DNA from 4 places in the Reyranella sp. genome. Region 3 is predicted to be linked to each of the others. Evidence: predicted binding sites of a transcription regulator. Region 3 holds the regulator's gene; each other region holds the start of a gene.

Region 1 (4,210 bases), 2.4 Mb from region 3:
CAGCTTGCCGATGATGCGCCGGGCGACATCGCACACGGCATCGACCGCGCCCACCATCTGCTGCTTGCCGACGACGACGTCGTCGAGGAGGCACTCGAGCTGCGCCGTCTGCCCCGGATCGACCAGCGCCGGATCGGCGTCCTTCAACACGCCGAACAGTCTCAACCCATTCTCGGTGGGGACAATGTTCTTGCCCTGGGCGACGAGGAATTCCTGCTTCTTCAGCCCGCCGATGATCTCGGCCCGAGTTGCCGGCGTGCCGATGCCCTTGGCTTCCTTCAGGCGGTCGCGCAGCAGATCGTCGTCCACGAAGCGCCACGCATTCTGCATCGCTTCGATCAGCGTGCCTTCGCTGTAGCGCGGCGGCGGCTTGGTCTCCTTGGTCTCGACCTCCGGATCGCGCAGCCGCGCCGGTTCGCCGTCGCGCATCGCCGGGAGCAATTGCCCACCATCGCCCTTCTCGTCGGCAGGCTGCCATTCCGGAAACGCCGCGCGCCAGCCGAGCTCGAGGGGCTGCCGGCCGGTCGCCTTGAACGGGAAGCCCTTGACGTCGAGCGTGGCGGTGGTCTGGCGATAGCGGAAATCCGGCATGAGCGCGGCGAGATAGGCGCGCGCGATCACGTCGAACAGCTTCTTCTCGTCGATCGACAGGCGCGGCCACACCTCGCGCAGCGTGTCGACCGTGTTGACGTTGGGGATGACGGCATGGTGGCTCGCCCCCTCGAGTCCCTTCTCGTGGAACGTACCGCTCGCGCCCCGGCGAATGAGCGGCGGAACAGGGACGGGAATGTCTCTGAACGATTGGCCGACCTGAAGGCCGGCCACGATCTTCGGCACGTCTGCGATCAGGCTTTCCGGCAGGTAGCGCACTTCGGCGCGGGGATAGGTGATGATCTTCTTGCCTTGGCCGTCATAGAGTTCCTGGGCGACGTCGAGCGTCTTGGCGGCCGACCATCCGAATCGCGTGGAGCACAATTTCTGTAGCGAAGGCAGGTCGTGCAGCTTGGGCGGTCCCTGCCGCTTGTCCTCGACCTTCACGCCGAGCAGGCCCTCGAAGTCCCGCGCCGCCTCGACGACGGCGTCAGCCAGCTCGCGCTTCAGGATCCGCTCCTGCGGCGCATGCCGCATCTTGAACTCCCCGCTGGCGACCTTCGCCGTGGCGACCACCTCGAAGTAGGTGACCGGCACGAAGTTTCGGATCTCGAGCTCGCGCTTGCAGACGATTGCGAGCGTGGGCGTCTTCACGCGACCGACGCCGATCACGCCGCGCGCGCCACGACCCAGAACCACGGTGGCCGTGCGGGTGAGCGAGAGATTGTAGATCTGGTCGGCCTGCCGCCGCGCCACGGCGGCGGCGTACAGGCGAGCGTACTCTGAGTTTGGCCTGGCCTCCTTGAAGGCATCCCGGATGGTTTGGGAATCCTGCGCGGTGAACAGCACCCGCATGACCTCGCCGCGATACTTGTAGTGCTCGAGGATCTCCTGGCCGATCAGCTGGCCTTCGCGATCGCAGTCGGTCGCCAGCCAGACCCGTTTGGCGGTGCGCAGCGCCTCGCGAATCGCCTTCAGCTTGGCGGCCTTGTTGCCACCGATTGCGGGTCGCGTGCCGTACAGCCCATCCGGCTTCAGCAGGATCGGCGACCAGCGCTTCCACTCGGGGACCACGTCCTCCGGCTCGAGCAGATCGATCAGGTGGCCTTCGGCCGGGAGGATGGCGCCGTAACGGCCGCCCACTGCGCCTCGGACGTCCTTTGCCTGGCTGCTCTTCTCCGTGATGACGATTTGATCGGTCATTCCGGTCCTGCAAGAAACGAATTGCAGAAAGGAACATAAATAGAACAACGGCGCGCGACAAGCTTCGGTTCTGGCTCGATGCTCGGAGCGGTAAGGTGATGCCGGATTAGGGAGAGAGCGGTTCATGCGTATTTGCGTGTTTGGGGCGGGCGCGATCGGCGGCAATTTCGCGGCGCGCCTTGCCGATGCCGGCAACGAGGTTTCCGTCGTAGCGCGCGGCCAGCACCTCGAGGCGATCAGGGCCAACGGCCTCACCCTGATCGCGGGCGACAGGAGGATCGTCGCCAAGGTGCAGGCGAGCGACCGGCCGGCCGATCTCGGGCCACAGGACGTCGTGATCTCGACCTTGAAGGCCACCGGCCTCGAGGCGCTCGCTGCGAGCGTCGGGCCGCTGCTCGGTCCTGGGACGGCCGTGGTGTTCGCGCAGAACGGCATCCCGTGGTGGTACGGGCACGGTCTCGGCAAGGCGCGACCGCCGGCCCCCGATCTGTCGCGCCTCGATCCGGGCGGCGCGCTCGCCCGGGCGGTAGGCTACGAGCGCACCCTGGGCGGTGCCATCACCTCACCGAACCACGTCGTCGAGCCGGGCGTGATCGTCAACGAGCAGCCCGACCGCAACACGCTCTGGGTCGGCGAGATCGACGATCGGCAGACGCCGAGGATCGAGGCCCTGCGCAAGGCCCTGATTGCCGCCGGCATCGGTTCGCCCTCGACGCGCGATATCCGTTACGACATCTGGCACAAGCTGATGGCCAACCTCACCGGCTCATCGGTCTGTCTCATCCTGGGGCAACCGGCGACGATCCAGAAGACGCCGATCGTCAATCAACTGGCGCGTCGCGCCCACGCCGAGGCGCTGGCAGTGGCCGCCGCCCACGGCGTCGTGCTCGATGACAGTCCCGAGGTGCGCTACGGACCCAAGCGGGTCTATTTCGACCATCGCCCGTCGATCCTGCAGGACTACGATCTCGGCCGTCCGATGGAGATCGAGGCCATCGTGCGGGCACCGGTCGCCTTCGCTCGCAGCGCGGGCGTGCCGACGCCGACACTGGATGCCATCGAGGCGTTCGCCGTCAGCATGGCCGCGTCGAAAGGCCTTTACGTGCCGTGACGCTCCCGGCCATGAGTGCTCAGCGCGCCATCCCGGTCGCGCCGTCGGGGACGTCGTAAAAGGCCAGGGTCATCGCGACGCTGGTGTAGTGCCCCATCAGCGTGATGACGTCGGTGATGCTGACGTGGCCGAGAGTCTTGACGGCACGGTCGTGAAGACCGCGCGGGATCCAGCGACCGTTGGAGAGCGCGATCGCCATCTCGTAGACGATCTGCTCGCGCTCGTCGTCGAAGGCGGTCGGCATCCCGCAAAGGATCGCGTCGATCTTGGCCGCCGGCAGTCCGGCAGCCTTCGCGATCCGCTCGTGCGCGGACGTCGGATAGGCCGCCCGCCAGTGGCTGGTGATGACGCAGACTGCAATCTCGCGCTCGCGCTCGGTCAGAGAGTAGCCGCCCGGCTGGAAGTGCGCGCCGTACGGACCGGCGACCTTGGCGAGCTTCGGATTGTGCACCCAGATCTTGGTCGGGCCGGGCAGGCGGCCGCGGGCCTCGATCATGGCGTTGTAGCCTGCCTGCTGCTCCGGGGTCATCTTGTCGTACGGAATCTCGGCATAGCGGCCGAAAGTCGGCGTTTCAGACATCGATTTCCTCCCTTTTTGTCGTTGCCCGCGCCGCTCAGATGAACATGTCGAGCTGGTTGTAGTTCTTCAGCACGGCGGCGCGCGTCGTCTCGTTCCACCGGTTCTCGTCCTCATGGCCGGCGAGCGGCCGATAGACGTAGCTCTTCTCCTGCGGGAAGCGCTGGCGGCGCGCGTCGATGGCGATCTGCAGGATGCGCGTGCGCGCATCGATGCGGGCCTGGTCATAGGTCTCGACCGCCCCGGTCAAACGCTTCGTCGTCACGTTCAGCACGCGTCGGCGCGGAAAGAATCCCTCGTTGAGCGTGATGCGCCGGTCGGGCGAGCTGTTGGCGAAGGAGCCGTGCACCAGCTGGCGGTTGGTCACGATCGTGTCGCCGGCGTCGCACAGCATCGGCACCGCCCCTTCGATGCGGTCCGATCCGCTCTCGGCCACCATCCTCTTGATGTCGGCCCTGCCGTGCTTGTGGCTGCCGGGCAGCACCCAGACTCCGTTCCCGGCCGTGCTGGGATAGAGCTGCGTCATGAAGTTGAAGCCGTGCGCGCCCTGGTCCCAATCGGGCGCGTTCCAGTGGGTCGTACCGTCCTGGTGCCAGGCGACCGATGGGCCGAGACCGGGTTCCTTCACGAAGGTCACTTCATTGTAGGGCACGAAATCGTCGCCGAGGATCGATGCCGCCACAGTCAGCAATCCGGGATGGCCATAGAGGCGCAGGCAGGCGTCGCTG
Region 2 (4,210 bases), 1.1 Mb from region 3:
TGACGTCGCCGATCACGAAGATGTCGCCGTCCTCCGTCGCCAGCACGGGCGCGTAGAAGCCTGACCCGGTCGACACCGTCCACTCGAAGCCCTGATCGAAGTAGCCCCGCCCGCCCGACGCTTCGAAGCCCGGATCCCAATTGGCCTGCACGGCTGCGCGGAAAGTATCCGTGTCGCCGTAAGCCACGCCTCCCACGCTCCAGTCGCCAGTCGACGGATTCACATCGATCTGCACGAAGTGAATCGTGTTCCAGTTCCAACAGCTGCCCTTGGCCTCGACAAAGACTTGCGTGCCTTGCGTCAGGTAGGTCCAGGGCTGATTGTAATCGCGCTGGCTGCCGGCAAGGTTTGCAAACTCCGACAGCTGATTGTCGACCATGGCAATGATGTCGAGCGTGCCGAACGCGCCGTTCACCGACACCGAGCGGTAGGCAGGGACCGAGACGTGCACGTCGATCTGCACGTCCGGCAGCAACTCGATGACATTGTCGCCGGTTTGCACGGCGAAGTGGAGCTGCTGGCCGACCGGCAGGTAAACCGACTGGATTCCGCCGGACAAGAGGAGATCGACGTCGCTGTCGGGGTCCGGCTCCGCCCATCCGACCTGGGCGAGCACCGCGTCATCGAGGTTGGTGGTGATCTGCCCGTCGCGGCCGATCATGTTGCCTCTGGCGTCGGTGGCGTACGTCAGTACGGTGCCGTTGGGCATGGTCGAGCCCGTTGCCATCAGCTGCACCCAATTGCCGCCGGTATCCCCGTTGCCCGGTTCGAGCTCCAGATAGCTGCCCACGGGGCTCGCGAAGTCGAGTTTCGTCAGGTTGACCGTGAATTGAAGGGCCTCGCTGACATCCGCGACCGGCGCCGCAAATTCCGCGTCGCTCGCCAGGTACTCGGCCATGGTGACCGAATAGGTACCATTGCCGAATGACGACGCAGGCGTCATCCACTTGCCGTCGATGTCGGCGGCCACCGAGATCGGCGCATGCCAGGTGAAGCCGCTCGGCGAGAAGGCGATCTGCGCGACGTTCAGGCTGCCGACCTTGTTGGTGTCGCCGGCGCCAACATCGATCGGGCCCTCGGGATTTGCGGCATTGAAGTCGACCCACGACTGATCGGACCCCCACCAGCCGAACGCCAGATCTCCTCTGGTGACGTCGCCCAGCAAGCTGTTCGGGGTGTTGTAGTTGTAGGTGGCGCTGAAGCCGTTCCAATTGGTGAACGTCGTTCCCGAAATGGTACCAAGGACCGGTGCGTTCGGCGGCACCAAGGTCTCTGCGGGCATGATCAACGGTTGCGGTGAAGAGCCCGTAGACAGCAGGCTGCTGTTCAAGGCGGCGATGCCGTCGATCGCAGGTGTTCCCGGACGATCGACCCCGCCCTGATCGTAAAAGGAATCCGCGAGGTCCGCGCTAGCGGCGTTCGCGTAGGGATTGCGTCTTCGCGAGGCCGTGCCCTTCGAGATCCAGAGGCGCGGGTTCGGAGTGATCGTAGATGCCGCCGCCATGAGCCTCCCATGCTACCGTCGAACCAGCAAAACCGGCCCGTTAGCCTATCGAGGCTGACGTCCCGATCAACATTCAAGCCCGCATTTCTCGGCGCAAGGATCCATCGCACCGCAAGACGAGGCCCAATTCCCAGCACATAGTCACTTTTGCTTGGGAACATACCTAGAACTTGTGTCAATAAATTTATGTAGTTCAGTGACTTGTTTACTTGCTTGCTGATTGGAACAAAGTAGGTACATTTGCGTTATTCCCGGCGGACTTATCCGCATTGCTGCTTTCGGGGCAGGCGTGGGACAAACAGGAGGGTGCCAATGTCGGCGATGCTGAAAGTGGTCGAGAAGGAAGGCATGGAGAACAAGAACAAAGCCCTCGATGCAGCGCTGGCTCAGATCGAGCGCGCCTTCGGCAAGGGCTCCATCATGAAGCTCGGCCAGCGCGAGGCGCTGGAGATCGAATCGATCTCGACCGGCTCGCTCGGCCTCGACATCGCGCTCGGCATCGGCGGCCTGCCCAAGGGCCGCATCGTCGAGATCTACGGTCCCGAAAGCTCGGGCAAGACGACCTTGGCGCTGCATGTCATCGCCGAAGCCCAGAAGAAGGGCGGCACCTGCGCCTTCGTCGACGCCGAGCATGCGCTCGATCCGGGCTACGCCAGGAAGCTCGGGGTCGACATTGGCAACCTGCTGATCTCCCAGCCCGACGCCGGCGAGCAGGCGCTCGAGATCGCCGACACGCTGGTCCGCTCCGGGGCGATCGACGTGCTGGTGATCGACTCGGTCGCAGCCCTGGTGCCGCGCGCCGAGCTGGAAGGCGAGATGGGCGATTCGCTGCCCGGCCTGCAGGCCCGCCTGATGAGCCAGGCGCTGCGCAAGCTCACCGCCTCGATCTCCAAGTCGAACACGCTGGTGATCTTCATCAACCAGATCCGCATGAAGATCGGCGTGATGTTCGGCAGCCCCGAGACCACGACCGGCGGCAATGCGCTCAAGTTCTACGCCTCGGTTCGTCTCGACATCCGCCGCATCGGCGCGCTCAAGAACGGCGAGGACATGGTCGGCAACCAGACCCGCGTGAAGGTGGTGAAGAACAAGGTGGCGCCGCCGTTCAAGGTCGTCGAGTTCGACATCATGTACGGCGGGGGCATCTCCAAGGTCGGCGAGCTGATCGACCTTGGTGACAAGGCCGGCGTGGTCGAGAAATCGGGCTCCTGGTATTCCTACGATGGCCAGCGCATCGGCCAGGGCCGCGAGAACGCCAAGAATTACCTGCGCGAGCATCCCGAGGTGGCCGCCGCCATCGAGAACAAGGTCCGCGAGAACGCCGGTATCCTCGCCGCCGTCCTCGACGGCTCGAAGGATACCGACGACGAAGAGGAATAGCGCTCACGCCCCGAGCGCGCACCAGAAGACAGGACTCTCCCCTGATCTTCGGTTCCGGCGGTGCTGCCCCACGCAGCACCGCCGTTTTTCATGGCAGCGCGCCATGAACGAGAAGCACCTGTTTCTCAGCCCTTGAGGCTCGTGAGGCCTTTCAGGAAGCGCTGCACCCACTCCGTTCCCGGCCGGCGCTTGCCGTCGCCGGGCCGGGTGCGGCTCCAGGCCATCAGCATCGCGAGCGGGAACCAGTCGTCACCTTCATCCTGCAGTCGCCGCGCGGCGAGCGAAAGTTTCGGCACCGGCACCGGCGTCACGCCATCCTGTGCCGGCCCGGCGCACAGCTCGGCGGGCGAGGTGACGAGATACTCGCGGCAGACCAGAGGCCGGTCGCGATGGATCGAGCAGCTCTCCTCCTCGAGGAACGGGCAGGGCACGCCGAGCGCGAAATAGGCGACGGAGAGTTCGCGATCGCTCCGGCCGCCGCGCTCGGCCGATCCGCCCCCGGCCAATCCCGCGCCGGCGATCGCGGCCTCGGCCGCCGCGAAGCGGGCGCGCACCGCCTTGCGCCGCTCCTTGGGCATCGCCTCGACCAGCGCGAGCAAGGCTTCACCCTCCGTGCGCGAGATCGGCACGAGCTGGCGGCAGCAGGCGCCGCAGCCCTTGCGGCAGGAAATCTCCCGGCCGGCCTCCGCCGCACCGACCACCTCGTTCACCAGCCCTTGCAGCGCCGGCAGCACGGAAGTCGCCGGCACGGCGGCATTGGGCACCGTGAGCGGATGGGCGATGGCGAGATCGCCGACCTTGAGCCTGAGCGTGGCGGTGGAGTGGCCGGAGTCGGCCATGAACCGGTGTTCCCCCGTTGTGGACTAATCCGCCGCGCGCACGCTACAAAGATCACATCATGGCAAGCGTCAGCGACATCCGTCGCACATTCCTAGAATACTTCCGCAAGAACAGCCACGAGGTTGTCGCCTCGAGCCCGCTGGTGCCGCGCAACGACCCCACGTTGATGTTCACCAACGCCGGCATGGTGCAGTTCAAGAACGTTTTCACGGGGCTCGAGAAGCGGCCGTACACGCGCGCCTCGACGTCGCAGAAGTGCGTCCGCGCCGGCGGCAAGCACAACGACCTCGAGAATGTCGGCTACACCGCGCGCCACCACACCTTCTTCGAGATGCTGGGCAACTTCTCGTTCGGCGACTATTTCAAGGAACACGCCATCGAGCTGGCGTGGAACCTGATCACGCGCGAGTACGGCCTGACGAAGGACAAGCTGCTGGTCACGGTGTTCCACACCGACGACGAGGCGGCGGGTCACTGGAAGAAGAT
Region 3 (4,210 bases):
AGCAGGACAAGGTGCTGCAGAAGATCCACGAGAAGATCGTCGACGAGGCGCTCTTCCTGTTCGTGACGCACGACGTCGCGCCGCGTGCCATGTCGACCAAGGTGAACGGCTTCATCCAGGCCCAGAACTGGTTCCAGGACTTCTCGCCGATCACGATGAAGTAGGAAACTGTCATCCCGAGCGCAGCGAGGGATCCTTACCCGCTCCAGAAGGATCCCTCGCTGTGCTCGGGATGACAGACCTTATCCCTTCGCCTTGATTACCTTCGGATACATCACCGAATCGCCGTGAGTGGCCATGTAAGCCATCTCCTCGTCGGTGACGGTTTCCGGCGTCCTGCCGTTGGCCGCGCACAGCATCTCGACGATGATGTTGCGCTTGATCTCGCTCACCAGCACGCAGGTGCGGTGATAGGCCTCCGACACGGTGCGGCCGAGCACCGTGAAGCCGTGGCGCTTCATGATGATGCAGTTGGTGTCCTGGATGAACTCCTTGATCGGTCCGACATCCTCTTCGACGTTGATGCTGGCCGGCAGGTAGTGTGCGGGCTTCTGCATCAGGTAGCCGTAGGTCAGGCTGTACGAGTTGATCTTTTCATAGCCCGCCGCCATGAAGGCGATCATCTCGTCGTGGTGGAGATGGATCACCGCGTTGACGTCCGGCCGCAGGCGCAGGATCTCGCGGTTCATCTGGTGGCCGACGGTGGTCGCGCGTTCGCCGGCCAGGATCCGGCCATAGGGGATGTCGGTGATGACGAGGTCGTCAGCCTCGACTTCCTCGAGGCTGATGCCCTGGGGCTTTGCGTAGCACACGCCGTCGGAATGGTTGGGATGGGCGACGCGGATCACCATGCCGCCGACGCTGCTGTTGACCAGGCCGCGGTTGGCGATCCGGTGAGCGTAGGTGACGTAGTCCTTCACAACCTTCGGATCGAACGAGACGCTCGGGTCGGGCGTCAGCTCGTTGACGCGAAAGGCGAGGGCGGGGCTGCCATCCATCATGATCGGGCTCCTATTCGGGCTTGATGCCGAGGCGATCGGCGAGGTCGCGCCACTGCTTCGTCTCGCGCGCCATGGTCGCGCCGAAATCGGCCGGCGTCGACACCACCGGCTCGACATCGATCGCGCGCAGCCTGCCGCGGCCGGGATCGGCGAGCAGCGCCTGTGCCAGGATCTTCTGGACGCGCTCGGCGATCTCTGGCGGCAGGCCGGGCGGCGCCACGATGCAGTACCAGAACACGTCCTGGAAATTCCTCACGCCGAGGCTGTCGAAGGTCGGCACGTTCGGCACCGCAGCCGACGGTCGTGTGACCGCGAAACCGGTCAGGCGGTTCTCACGCACCAGCCCGGCCGAGCCCGAGGGATTGTCGAGCATCACCGCGACGGTGCCGTTCATCAGGTCGGGATAGACCGCGGCCGCGCCCTTGTACGGCGCATCGATCATCTTGAGGCCGGCGATCTGCTCGAACTGGCGCGTCAACAGATAGCCCAGCGTCGAGGGGCCGAGCGAGGCGCAGGCGACCTTGCCGGGCTGTGCCCTGGTGTTGGCGATGAAGGTCGGGAGGTCCTTGGCGCCGGCGGCCGGTCCCCCGATCAGAATGTAGGATGTCGTGCCGATCATCGTGACCGCTGTGAAGGACTTCACCGGATCGTAGGGCAGGTCCTTGCGGAACACCGGCGCGGCGGCATGGCTGCTCGAGGTCGCGATACCGAACGTGTAGCCGTCGGGTGCGGCTTTGGCGACGATGTCGCTACCGATCGTCCCGCCGGCACCCGGCTTGTTCTCGATGACGATGGGCTGCCCAAGTGCCTCCGAGAGGTACTGCATGGCAATCCGTCCCGTGGCGTCGGTGCCCCCTCCGGGCGGCAAGGCGACGATGCAGCGGATCGGTCGGCTTGGCCAGGTGTCGGCGCGCGCGATGGCCGGAGCGGCGAGGGCGGCAGCCGCGCCCGTCAAAAGGAGACGACGCGTATATTCGGTCATGGACACGTTTGAACACGTGTCTCGCGGAGGCGCAACGGGTGCGCTGGGAGCGCGGCTCTCCAGAGCCGCTCATGATCATGGCGGCTCTGGAGAGCCGCGCTCCCAGCATTAATGATAACGGCGATAGAGGCCCGCGAGGCGACCCTGGATCTTGACCCGGTCGGGTCCGAAGATGCGGGTTTCGTAGGCGGCATTGGCTGGCTCGAGCGCGATCGAGGCGCCCTTCTTGCGCAGGCGCTTGAGCGTCGCCTCGCTGTCGTCGATCAAGGCGACGACGATCTCGCCCGACTCGGCCGAGTCGGCGCTGCGGATGATGGCGATGTCGCCGTTCTGGATGCCGGCCTCGACCATCGAATCGCCTTGCACCTCGAGGCAATAGTGCGCGCCCGAACCGAGCAGCGAGACCGGCACGTCGACGGTGGTGGAATTGTCGCGCAGCGCCTCGATCGGCGTGCCGGCGGCGATCCGGCCGTAGAGCGGCAGGCTGAGCGCCTGCGCCTCATTGGCCGCCAGAATGGCGCCGGCCAGCGGCATCCGCTCGCCGCGCACGATCTGCGGCACGAACCCTTCGCGTGGCTCGGCCATGCCGCGGCGCGAGTCGAGCAGCGGCGTGACGTTGGACGCCGGCATGGCAGCCGCCTCCGGCAGCTTCAACACCTGCAGCGCGCGCGCACGATGCGGCAGGCGGCGCAGGAAGCCGCGCTCCTCCAGCCCGGTGATCAGGCGGTGGATGCCGGACTTCGACTTGAGCCGCAGCGCCTCCTTCATCTCGTCGAACGACGGCGAAACGCCGCCCTCGTTGAGGCGCTTGTTGATGAACAGGAGCAATTCGTTTTGTTTGCGGGTTAGCACCGTCTTCTCCCCGGAACGCTTACCAGATTTCGGAACAAATCCCGAAACCCGACACATGTTCTAGTTTAGTTCTGGGGATTGGTCAACTTTTCCCAGGAACACTGGGGATCAATAGCCACCGGGGAGAACAGAAAGATCCACAATCCGCACGGTGTCACCGGCCTTCTTGGCCGGATCGTGCGGTGGTCGGATGAGCAGGGCGTTGCACCATGCCAGGACCGACAGCATCGAGCTGTCCTGCACCTTGTGGGGCTCGACGGTCAGGCTGCCGTCGGGCTGACGTGTCGCCAGGGAGCGGACGTAGTCCTGCCGTTGGTCGTTGGCCTTGACGTCGACCGCGAGGCGCGCCGGGACGGTCGCCGGCAAGTCACCGGCCTGGCCCATCATCCGCTCCATCGCGGGTTTCAGGAACAGCAGCGAACAGACCATGGTCGAGACCGGGTTGCCCGGCAGGCCGAGCACGCGGGCGCGGTCCCTGGCGGCGAACATCAGCGGTTTGCCGGGGCGCATCGCGATCTTCCAGAAATCCATCGCGAAGCCCTGCGCCATCAGCGCGTCCTGCACCAGATCGTGATCGCCGACCGAGGCGCCGCCGAGTGTGATCAGGATGTCGTGCTGCGTGCCGGCGGCGATGCGGTCCTGGATCAGTGCCGCGTCGTCGCGTGCGATGTCGAACAGGGTCGGGTCGCCGCCCCAGCCTTTCACCAGGGCCGCCACGGCGATGCCGGAGGAGGAGACGATCTGGTTGCGGCCGACCGGCTCGCCCGGCATCACCAGCTCGTCGCCAGTCGAGAGGATCGCCACCCGCGGCTTCCTGTGCACCGTGAGCCACGGCAGGTTCATCGCCGCGGCGAGGCCCACGTCGCGCGTGGTGAGCGTGCGGCCGGCCGCCAGTGGCGACTCCCCGGCACTGAAGTCGAGGCCGGCCTTGCGGACGTGCCGGCCGGGGATCGGCGCTTCGAGAATGGTGATCCTGTCGCCGTTGGCCTGGGTGTCTTCCTGGATGACGATCGAATCCGCCCCCATCGGCAGCGGGCCGCCGGTGAAGATGCGGACGGTTTCGCCGGGCTTCAGCGCGTGATCGTACGACCCGCCGGCGGCCGCTTCACCGACCAGGGTGAGCGTCGTCGGCGCGGCCGGCACGTCCTCGCCGCGCACGGCGTAGCCGTCCATCGCCGAGAGAGCGGCGGGCGGCTGGGTGAGGCGGGCCGTCGGCGCGACCGCCAGCACGCGGCCGGCCGCGTCGGCGATCGACACCATCTCGGCGGGCAGGGGGGAGGAGAAGGCCGCGATCACGCGGGCATGGGCTTCCTTGACGCTCAGCATGGCGCACCTACGCTTATCAAAGCAAAATTGTCATCCCGAGCGGAGCGAG
Region 4 (4,210 bases), 900 kb from region 3:
AATGTTCAATTTCGCAGGGCACCGCCTCATCACCTTCGCCCGGCCGGGTTGAGCGGCTATGATTGCGGCGTAAAAGCATCGGAGGAACGCCCGTGGACGCCCAGCAAATTTCCGCCATCGCCGACGAGATTGCCGCCGGCCGGCGCACCAGGAAGGTGATGGACATCGCCGCGGCGTGCTCCGGCCTGTCCGAGGCGGACGCCTACAAGGTCCAGTTCGCCGTGCACGACAAGCTGACCGCGGGCGGCGCCGACAAGATGGCCGGCTGGAAGATCGCGCTCACCCTGCCGGCGCAATACGAGCCGCTCCGGCTGTCCGGCCCGGTCTTTGCCGGCATCTACCAGAGCGGCATCCGCCAGAGCGGCGCGGTGTTCGAATCGGGCTATCCGATCAAGCCCGGCATCGAGCCCGAGCTGGTCGCGCGCATGGCCAAGGATGCGCCCGCCGGTGCGGCGCCCTACACTGCCGACAGCATCCGCGCCTATGTCGCCAACCTCTATTGCGGCATGGAGCTGGTCGACAACCGCTATGCCGACGTCACCAAGATGACCGGGCCCGCCCGCATCGCCGACGACGTGCTGCAGGCGGCTTGCGTGGTCGGCACCGAGATCCCGGGGTGGCAGAAGCTCGACTTCCCCAACCTCAAGGGCCGCTCGCTGCTCGACGGCAAGCAGCTCGCCTCGGGTGCCGGCACGGCCGTGATGGGCAGCGCGCTGATCTCGCTCGCCTGGCTCGCGAACGCGCTCAACAAGCACGGCATGCACCTCAAGGCTGGCGACCTTATCCTCACCGGGTCGGTCCATCCGCCGGCCTTCCTGCCCGGTACCGGTGTAGCGCGGACGGAATTCGAGGGGCTGGGCGGGACGGAGATCACGATCGGGTAGGGAACAGGCGCGGCAACGCTCGAGTGCCCTGTGCCGGCAGGCGCTGGCGCCAGACGCGCGCCGGCGAGCTGGCGGGTTGCGTTCGCCGTCCCTCTCGACGAAAGTCGGGGAATGACCCGCGTCCTCTCTCACGCCCTCTATGTCCTGTCGGCGCTCCTTCTCCTGGCGGCAACGGAAGCCGCCGCGCAGCGCATGGTCAGCGTGTCCCGCGACGATGTGAACCTGCGCTCGGGAGCCGGAACGCAGCATCCTGCCGAGTGGAAGCTGGGATCGGGCTTTCCGCTCAAGGTCGTCGGCAACCGGGGAAGCTGGCTGAAGGTGACCGACTTCGAGAACGATACCGGCTGGATCTACCGTCCGCTCACCAATCAGACGCCGCATCACGTCGTGAAGGCCAAAATCGCCAACATGCGCAGCGGGCCGTCGATGAGCAGCCGGATCGTCGCCAAGCTCGCCTACGGCGACGTGCTGAAGACGCTCACGCACAGTGGCGACTGGGTCAAGCTGCAGCGCGAGGGCGGCCTCCGCGGCTGGGTGGCGCGACGCCTGCTGTGGGGCTGGTAAGCCTCGGACCCCGGCCCCGCGCCGCCCTCGTTCTTTGCCGTCGATGACAATCCCCATTCTGGGGTTGTTTTGTATCGAAAAGAACATATAGTGAACATGCACGCAGGAGAGACCCATGCAGCACATGTTCGCAACGTCGTTCGCGGGACAGGAAAAGCCGCCGGCCCTGATGATGCGCCGGCTTCGGCGGCGACAGGAGGCCTTGGTTGGCCGGCCGAGAGGACGGCTGTTTCTCGCGGTGCTGCCGGATGCCGAAACGTCTGCGCGCATCGCCCAGACGGCGCGCCACCTCCGCATCAGCCATGGGCTCGCCGGCAAGCCGCTGCCGCCGGAGAACTTCCACGTTGCGTTGTGCCGGATCGACGAAGGGGTCGATCTTTCGCTCGGGAGGATCGAGTCCGTGAAGGAGCGCGTCGCGCGCATCGTGATGCCGTCGTTCGCGGTCGGTTTCGATCGCGCGGAGAGCTTTCGGAATGGCGCACTCGTCCTGCGTGGCGAAGACGGGGTGATGGGCCTCGATATCCTTCAACAGCGGTTGAGCGACGTGCTCGACGGCCGGCCGGGTACGGCGCGGCCCTTCACGCCGCACGTCACCTTGTTGCGCGACGCCCATCTCGTACCCGAGCAGCGGATCGAGCCGATCGAGTGGACGGTTCGCGAGCTTGTGCTCATGCACAGCATGATTGGCCGCATGGCGCCCCGCCAACTTGCCCGCTGGTCTCTCGGCGAGGGCTGAGGGGGCGACCTCGAACGACGGATCTCTTTCTTGCGGCTGCGCGCTTGTCCTGCCGGTTGAAATCGTAGGACGGCTCGCTCGACGGGAAATTCACCGAGCCCGCGCAAAGCTGCTGCAGCGGTTGCCCGCTTGACCATCGTGGCTGCTCCCGTACCATCCGCGGCCGAACAATCATTCGTTTCCGGAGTACCCGCATGCCGGTCATCAACCGCATCGCCTCGTATCACAAGGACATGACCGCGTGGCGGCACGACATCCACAGCCATCCCGAGACCGCCTTCGAGGAGGTGCGGACGGCCGACGTGGTCGCGGCCAAGCTCGAATCCTTCGGCATCGAGGTTCATCGCGGGCTGGCAAAGACCGGCGTGGTCGGCGTGCTGCGCTCGGGCAAGTCGGGCCGCGCCATCGGGCTGCGCGCCGACATGGACGCGCTCGACGTGCACGAGACCAATTCCTTCGATCACAAGTCGACGATCCCCGGAAAGATGCATGCCTGCGGCCATGACGGCCACACGGTGATGCTGCTGGGCGCCGCCAAGTATCTCGCCGAGACCAGGAATTTCGACGGCACGGTCTATTTCATCTTCCAGCCGGCCGAGGAGAACGAGGGCGGCGGCCGGGTGATGGTCGAGGAGGGGCTGTTCGAGAAGTTCCCGGTCGAGGGCGTCTACGGCATGCACAATATCCCGGGCATGCCGATCGGCCGTTTCGCCGTCCGCCCGGGCCCGATGATGGCCGCCTACGACATCTTCGAGATCGTGGTGAAGGGCGTCGGCGCGCACGGCGCGATGCCCCATCATGGCATCGACCCGGTCGTGATCGGCGCCCACATCGTGACCGCGCTGCAGTCGATCGTGGCGCGCAACATCGATCCGATGGACACCGCCGTCGTATCGACGACCCAGATTCATTCCGGCGACACCTGGAACGTGATCCCGCAGGAATGCACGCTGCGCGGCACCGTCCGCACCTTCAAGAAGCCGGTGCAGGATATGATCGAGGCGCGGATCGAGAAGATCGCGCGTAACGTTGCGGCGGGCTTCGGCGCGGAGGTCAGCAAGTGGCGCTACGAGCGGCGCTACCCCGCGACCGTCAACAGCGCGAAGGAGACCGAGTTCGCCGCGCACGCTGCCTCGGCGCTGGTCGGGACCGAGAACGTCAACCGCAACCCGACGCCCGCCATGGGCAGCGAGGACTTCGCCTGGATGCTGCTGAAGCGGCCGGGATGCTACATCTGGATCGGCAACGGCGACGGCGCCGGCTCGTGCATGGTCCATAACCCGGGCTACGACTTCAACGACGAGATCCTGCCGATCGGCGCGTCCTACTGGGCGACGCTGGTCGAGCAGCAGCTCGCGCGCCAGGCCCTGCCGCAAGCCGCGGAGTAACCCGTCCGTCCATCGCTGTGGCCGGACATCCTTATGCGGGCCAGCGTATCGGGCTCGCGACCATGCACGAGAAGGAGCGGGCCTTGGCGCCCCCCTTCCGCCGCGTGCTGGGCGCGGAACTCGTCGTGCCGGCGCTCGACACCGACAGGCTCGGCACTTTCTCCGGCGAGGTGCCCCGGCCCGACGCGCTGGTCGAGACCGCGCTGCTCAAGGCCGACATGCTGTTCGAGGCGATGCCCGGCCTCGATTGCGCGCTCGCCAGCGAAGGCAGCTACGGGCCGATCGACCGGGTGCCGCTCAATCCCGGCGGCGTCGAGCTGCTCGCCTTCGTCGACCGCACGCGCGGCATCCGCCACGTCGAGACGCTGCCGACGCACCGCACGAGCTGGCGGCTGCAGCGTTTCGCGGCCGGCGATCCCGCGCGCCTGCGGGCATTGACGGAGATGGGCTTCCCGGCGTTCGGGGTGTTCGTGGTCTGCAGCAGCGACATGAGCCAGCCGATCAAGGGGCTGGCGACCGTCGAGGCGGTGATCGAGGCGATGGACCGCGAGGCGCGGCGCTCGGAGGACGGGCTCGCGGTGCTCTACTCCGACATGCGCGCGCACAAAAATCCGCTGCGCATGAAGGTGCTGCGCGCC

The links. The regulator LexA, encoded in region 3, represses DNA repair genes until DNA is damaged. The targets are predictions, from matches to a motif close to TGTTCNNNNTGTGTTCNG.
Region 1: ACQY8M_RS36520 (type IA DNA topoisomerase) is a predicted target of LexA. The motif match lies at 1,824-1,841, and genes of this name have one in related genera.
Region 2: recA (recombinase RecA) is a predicted target of LexA. The motif match lies at 1,658-1,675, and genes of this name have one in related genera.
Region 4: ACQY8M_RS29020 (2'-5' RNA ligase family protein) is a predicted target of LexA. The motif match lies at 1,528-1,545, and genes of this name have one in related genera.

What each region holds. Positions count from the first base shown of each region.
Region 1 covers NZ_OZ257242.1:7,482,557-7,486,766, reverse strand. The annotation lists gene ACQY8M_RS36520 (type IA DNA topoisomerase) at 1-1,794, opposite strand, end outside; gene ACQY8M_RS36515 (ketopantoate reductase family protein) at 1,919-2,905, shown strand; gene ACQY8M_RS36510 (carboxymuconolactone decarboxylase family protein) at 2,925-3,485, opposite strand; gene ACQY8M_RS36505 (phytanoyl-CoA dioxygenase family protein) at 3,520-4,210, opposite strand, start outside.
Region 2 covers NZ_OZ257242.1:6,156,535-6,160,744, reverse strand. The annotation lists gene ACQY8M_RS29960 (hypothetical protein) at 1-1,282, opposite strand, end outside; gene recA (recombinase RecA) at 1,817-2,884, shown strand; gene ACQY8M_RS29950 (YkgJ family cysteine cluster protein) at 3,010-3,723, opposite strand; gene alaS (alanine--tRNA ligase) at 3,783-4,210, shown strand, end outside.
Region 3 covers NZ_OZ257242.1:5,052,361-5,056,570, forward strand. The annotation lists gene ACQY8M_RS24595 (ABC transporter substrate-binding protein) at 1-164, shown strand, start outside; gene ACQY8M_RS24600 (class II aldolase/adducin family protein) at 243-1,001, opposite strand; gene ACQY8M_RS24605 (Bug family tripartite tricarboxylate transporter substrate binding protein) at 1,012-1,983, opposite strand; gene lexA (transcriptional repressor LexA) at 2,092-2,835, opposite strand; gene ACQY8M_RS24615 (molybdopterin molybdotransferase MoeA) at 2,944-4,161, opposite strand.
Region 4 covers NZ_OZ257242.1:5,950,413-5,954,622, reverse strand. The annotation lists gene ACQY8M_RS29035 (GtrA family protein) at 1-52, shown strand, start outside; gene ACQY8M_RS29030 (2-keto-4-pentenoate hydratase) at 93-884, shown strand; gene ACQY8M_RS29025 (SH3 domain-containing protein) at 996-1,448, shown strand; gene ACQY8M_RS29020 (2'-5' RNA ligase family protein) at 1,564-2,184, shown strand; gene ACQY8M_RS29015 (M20 aminoacylase family protein) at 2,379-3,572, shown strand; gene ACQY8M_RS29010 (DUF6671 family protein) at 3,656-4,210, shown strand, end outside.